2 regions of the Paenibacillus sp. J23TS9 genome follow, and region 2 is predicted to be linked to the other one. Evidence: predicted binding sites of a transcription regulator. Region 2 holds the regulator's gene; the other holds the start of a gene.
What was found. Region 2 encodes Rex, which represses fermentation and respiration genes when NADH is low (regulators of the CRP and FNR family bind a similar motif). Its sites were predicted from a motif close to TTGTGAAATATTTCACAA; they were not measured.

Region 1 (3,194 bases), on a different contig from region 2:
GAATACGGTCCATGGCTGGCGTCCCATCTCGGTCATAAGCCAGCCGGACGTGTTAGCAATGACAGGAAGCGAAATGCTGAACAGCATAATCCGGTAAAACCATTTGTTTCTGTTTTCCAATTTTTTACGTGCTGCCAGGTATACGCCGTACAAGCTGAATACGATCATCAGCGAGCCTGCAGCCACCATGAAGCGGAAGCTCCAGAACGTGGTGCGGACCGGTGGAATGTAATCGCCGGGACCGTACTTTTGTTCATACTCCGCCTGCAGCTCCTTCATGCCCTTGACTTCGCCGGAGAACTTACTGTACGACAGAAAGCTGAGCAGATAAGGAATTTGGAACTCGCCTGTATTCTTCTGTTCTTTTGTATTGATCATTGCCGTTACCGTCCATGCAGCCGGATCGCCGCTGTTTTCCCAGAGCGCTTCGGTTGCAGCCATTTTCATCGGCTGTGTTTTGACCAGGTACTGCGCTTGCTGGTGACCGACCAAAGCCACGCCAATGGAAGTTACCAGCCCAACGATAACCGCAATCGTAAACGATTTTTTGAAAAATGCGACATCCTGCTTCTTCAGCAGCTTATATGCGCTCACGCCTCCGATTAAGAACGCTCCCGTCAGGAAGGCACCCAAAATGGTATGCGGGAATTCCAGCAGCAGCTGGCCGTTCGTGATCAGTGCAAGGAAATCATTCATTTCCGCGCGTCCATTATTCATGGTGAAGCCGACAGGTCTTTGCATGAAGGAATTCGCAGCCAGAATCCAGAACGCCGACATCACTGTCCCAATGGCTACCAGCCAGATACAGAGCGCATGGACTTTTTTGGATAACCGATCCCACCCGAAAATCCAAAGTCCGATAAATGTTGATTCCAGGAAGAAGGCGAGCAGCGCTTCGACCGCTAACGGCGCCCCGAATACGTCCCCGACGAATCGGGAGTAAGCCGACCAGTTCATCCCGAACTGGAATTCCTGCAGAATACCTGTGACCACTCCAATCGCGAAATTGATCAGGAACAGCTTGCCCCAGAACTTGGCCATTTCTTTGTATTCTTCTTTGCCTTTGACGACATACATCGTTTCCATGATTGCGATCAGAAGAGCCAAACCGATCGACACGGGCACGAAGAAAAAGTGAAAAATCGTCGTTGCTGCATACTGGATCCGAGACAGCATCAATACATCCATTTTTCTTCCCTCTTTCTAAAAGTTATTCTCAGAACCCTGTACTTCCCGGATTCGTGAACACACAAGTATTGGTTATCCTTCGGATTTTGCAAAATTCGTTTCCACGCTTTTTGACTTTTGCAATATCCTTTCCTTCATGTATTTTGGCAGACGAACGACGCCTCCAATGTGATAAATGTCACATTCTCCGGTCCAAAAATGAGTTAATGTGAATTATGTCACAAAATATTAAAAATTTTAGGCATTGCCCCTCGCCGGCTTATGATTGTACTTACATATCCACTCCAGTTACCGGTGCAGCCCATGATTTATTACCCAAAACCATCGCATTCATTACCAAAATCTCCCTGTGTTTATCAAAAAATCTTTCCTTGCGGCACTACTCCCTGAAAAGGATTATGCAAACAAACTTAATATCAGTAAATGGAGGTTCATGTGAATGAAACTGGCTCAAAAAATCACATTGGCAATGTTCTCCCTGCTCTTCATCATGGGCATGTCTGTAGGGCTGTTCGGGTACCGGATGGCGTACCGGCAGGTAGACGAGTCCGCAGGCATCGAGCTGGTGGGCTGCGCCAACATCACAACCGGACTGGTTGATCCGGCGGAGATTGAGGCATTATCCAGCGGTGAGACCACAGCAAGGGACAAGGTTGAGACAAGCATTGATTGGATTACCTCGCATAAGCCCATATTTAAAGAAGTTTTTATACTGACCATGGATGGCCGTGTCCTCGCAGCCGACAGCAAGCTCAAAAAAAGGGGGTATGAAGCAGGGAGTGCCTTTTATCTCGATTCCGCAGACGCACAAATGATAAAAACCATGAAGCATCCTTTATATTCACAGGTATATACATATAACCATGTCCGGCTGAAAACGGGTTATGCGCCTATTTTTCAAAACAATGATCCCACCAAGGAAATCGTCGGTCTGCTCGCAGTTAATTTCGATGCTTCTATCATTCAGGAGCGTACCCTGGAGATGATCGTTAAGCCTTATGCCCTGGGGGCTGCAATGCTAATGGCTACCGCTATCGTTATCTATGTCATGGTCAGCCGGATGGTAAGACCGCTCTCTGTGCTGACCCGCCAGGTGGAACATGTAGCTGCAGGCGACTTGACCCTTGGCCCGCTCTCCTTCACCCAACGTGATGAAATCGGCCGTCTGGCGCGGAGCTTTGATCAGATGACCCAAAATTTAAAAAATATTATCACGGAAGTCCGTGATACCTCGCGGCATGTCTTGGCGTCGGCGCAGCAGCTCTCCGCCAGCGCGCAGCAGACGGGCGAGGCCGGTGAGCATACGGTGCTCGTCACAGCCGAGCTGGCAGAAGGCGCTGAAAAACAGCTTGAAATTCTCGGAAAAGGGGCTGCTCTGGTGCAGGATATGTCCAGCTTCATCCGCAATATCTCCTTGAATGCTGAACAGGCGCTGTTCTCAGCAAGCGGCAATCTGGAGAAAGCGAATACCGGCTCCCAATCCATGAAAAATACTGCACTCCAGATGAACCTCGTCAATAGAACCTTTGCGGAGCTGGCGCAAACGATCCAGCTGCTGACCAACCATTCCCATGACATCAAAAGTGTATTGGATATCATCTCGGACATTGCCAAAGAGACGCATCTGCTCGCCCTGAATGCGGCCATTGAGGCCGCGAGGGCCGGTGAAGAAGGCCGCGGATTCTCTGTCGTGGCAACCTCCGTTCGTAAGCTGGCCGAGCGTTCCGCAAGCTCCGTGGAGAGAATTGAAGCCATGGTACTGAATACCTTGGATATCATGGAAACGGCCGGAACCAGCATGCAGCAGACCGCTCTTCAGATTGCGCAGGGCAGTGAGCTCATCACATCTGCGGGCAACTCTTTCCATCTGATTGAGCATTCAGCCGGCCAGATTGCTAAGCAGAGCCAGTATATTTCCTCTTCCGTACACCAGTTGTCGGAAAGTGCGAGGCAGCTCGTTAACTCTATACAGACCATCGTCGATGTCGCCAATCAGACCAGCGACA
Region 2 (3,194 bases):
CATGAATCTTAATGATGAGACCGTTGTATACTGGATGGAAGCCAGCAGCCATTACCGGAGCAAGTCACTCCAGCTGTACGCTGTTCCCGTCGATGTAAGCAAGCAGCTCAAGGATTTGTTCTTTGATAAGAAAAAAAGCGTCATATTGACGTCTGCCACGTTGTCTGTGGATAAATCATTCCAATACATGATTGATAATCTGGGATTGCAAGAGGATCAGGAAAACGGGCGATTGGTCTCTGTGCAGCTTCCTTCTCCATTCAATTATCGGGATCAGGCTTTACTGGTGATTCCGCGTGATTTTCCAAGTGTAAAAGGAAGTGTCGGAGATGCAGTGTTTGTGAATACACTGGTTCAATCTTTGGCGGATACCGCGGTTGCTACCCACGGAAGAATGCTCGTATTGTTTACTTCTTACCGCATGCTAAGGCAGGTCCATGAGCCACTCAAAAATGCACTTGCCAGCAGCGATATAACTGTATTAGGCCAAGGTGTTGACAGCGGCAGCCGCACCAAACTCATCCGCAGATTCCAAGACAGCAGCGCTTCTGTACTGCTCGGTACAAGCAGCTTCTGGGAAGGTGTGGATATTCCCGGAGAAGCGCTGACTTGTCTGGCTATTGTAAGGCTGCCATTCCAACCGCCGAACCATCCGCTCGTTGAGGCAAAAAGCGAACTGCTGCAGCGGCAGAAGAAAAACCCGTTTATGAAGCTTTCTGTGCCGCAGGCGGTTATTCGCTTCAAACAGGGCTTTGGTCGGCTGGTACGTACGGCAAATGATCGTGGGATTGTTATTGTATACGATACGCGTGTGATTGAATCCTATTACGGCAAGTACTTCCTATACTCATTGCCAGGACCCAAAATGGAACATATGATTACTGAAAAAATGGTTCCTCGCATATCCGAATGGCTTCATGAGGGCTAAGCATGCATCCGAATCAATTGACTGAAAAACATGTATATAAATTAAGCTGTTAAATAGGGGGAGCAAGCATGAAATCGGAGAAAATATCCGAAGCGGTTGTCCGCAGATTGCCTGTGTATTTAAGATACTTGAATGATCTGAATAAACGCGAGGTATCCACAGTATCATCACAGGAGCTCGGACTGAAGCTGGATTTGAATCCTGCACAGATTCGTAAGGATCTGGCTTATTTCGGGGATTTTGGCCGCAAGGGGATTGGTTACGATGTATCGTACCTGATCGAGAAAATTCGCCATATCCTGAATCTGGACCAGCAGATCAATGCCGTGCTCGTTGGAGCCGGTAATCTGGGTCACGCGCTATCGAATTATAACTTATACCTTCGGGAAAATATCAAGATTGTCGCTGTATTCGATGAGAATCCCAAAAAGGTAGGAACGCGCATCAGTACCTTAACGGTTCAGTCGATGGATGAAATTAGTGAAACGATCAAAGGCCAGAACATCCGTATTGGGATTATTACGGTTCCTGATGTTGAAGCGCAGAATGTGGCAGATAAGTTGATTACCGCCGGTATTGAGGCTATTCTCAACTTCGCACCAACCATTTTGAAGGCGCCTGCGAACATCCGGATCCATGCGGCTGATTTCACAACAGATCTGCTGAGTCTGGCTTATTATTTGGACAATGGAAAGGACGATTCTGCGGATGACGGAGAACATAAAGACAAATAAATGGGTAATTAAGAACGGAAGCTTTGCGGTTTCTGATGCAGACAAGCCGGTGATTCACGGCTGTATGGTGATCGAGGATGACATGATTACTTATATAGGAGAGGAAATGCCTGAGATCGAAAGCGATGTTTCTGTCGTGGATGGAACTCACCTTTTCTTCATGCCAGGACTGGTTAACACCCATGGTCATGCTGCCATGTCACTGCTGCGCGGGTATGGTGATGACCTTGCGCTGCAAATTTGGCTGGAAGAAAAAATGTGGCCTATGGAGGCTAAATTTACTTCTTCAGATGTGTACTGGGGCACTTCACTGTCCGTACTGGAAATGCTGAAAGGCGGTACCACTACGTTCCTGGATATGTATGACCATATGGACCAAGTCGCTAAGGTGGTTAAGGAATCGGGCATGCGTGCATCACTTATGCGCGGGGTTATTGGTCTGTGTCCAGAAGAGGTTCAGCGCCATAAGCTGAATGAAGCTATCGCGTTTGCACGTGACTGGAACGGACAAGCAGACGGTCGTATCACGACTATGATCTCACCACATGCACCATATACCTGCCCTCCGGACTTTATCGAAAAGTTTGTGCAGGCAGCCCATGACATGGATCTGCCGATGCATACCCATATGTCCGAGACGAAGGCTGAAGTGGAACAAAATGTCCGCGATTATGGAGTTCGTCCGGTCGCCCACTTAGAGAAGCTTGGCATGTTCTCGCGTCCTTCTCTGGTGGCACATGCTGTGCATCTGACGGATGAGGAAATTGAAATTCTGGCTGCTAATCATGTTGCTGTCTCCCATAACCCGGGAAGCAATCTGAAGCTGGCCAGTGGGGTGGCCCGCGTAACAGACCTGCTCAAAGCAGGAGTAACCGTATCGCTGGGTACCGATGGAGCGGCAAGCAATAATAATTTGGATATGTTTGAAGAAATGCGTCTTGCGGCATTGATTCATAAAGGTGTTTCCGGCGATCCTACTGCTATTCCTGCAGCCGAAGCACTCAAAATGGGTACGGTGTATGGGGCTCAATCGCTCTTTTTGAAAAATGTGGGTACGCTGGCTCCGGGGATGAAGGCAGATTTCATCGCCCTGAATACGGATCAGGCGCATTTCCTGCCACATACCGATCTTATCTCACATGCTATTTACTCCGCTTGCAGCAAGGATGTTGAGCATGTTTGGGTAGACGGCAAGCAAATTGTGAAACATGGCGCCTGTCTGACGCTGGACGAAGAGCGGATCCGCCGGGAAGCCCAAGCCGCTTTTGATGGTCTTCTGTCCCGATAAGGACGGAGGGCCTCAGAAAGGGAGCTTATGTTAAAGAATAAAAAAACGTGGATATTTCTCGGAATACTGTTACTCCTGCTGCTTGGGTTCGGTTCTTATCGTTATTACATATATGTAACGCAGGATATCCGCGCAGAAGAAACGGCAGCCATTCTCAAAGCCAAACAGGATACCAGTCTGGTAAAGGTGACCGAGGCAGAGAAATCAGTTTGGGACACGATCTGCTGGGCTATTGAAGGGTTGG

Region 1: KJS65_RS19760 (cytochrome ubiquinol oxidase subunit I) is a predicted target of Rex. The motif match lies at 1,395-1,412, and genes of this name have one in related genera.

Annotation. Positions count from the first base shown of each region.
Region 1 covers NZ_BOSG01000003.1:279,946-283,139, forward strand. Annotated here, with positions in the region: gene KJS65_RS19760 (cytochrome ubiquinol oxidase subunit I) at 1-1,188, opposite strand, end outside; gene KJS65_RS19765 (methyl-accepting chemotaxis protein) at 1,628-3,194, shown strand, end outside.
Region 2 covers NZ_BOSG01000001.1:751,047-754,240, forward strand. Annotated here, with positions in the region: gene dinG (ATP-dependent DNA helicase DinG) at 1-928, shown strand, start outside; gene KJS65_RS03855 (redox-sensing transcriptional repressor Rex) at 997-1,662, shown strand; gene KJS65_RS03860 (amidohydrolase) at 1,649-2,950, shown strand; gene KJS65_RS03865 (cell wall elongation regulator TseB-like domain-containing protein) at 2,978-3,194, shown strand, end outside.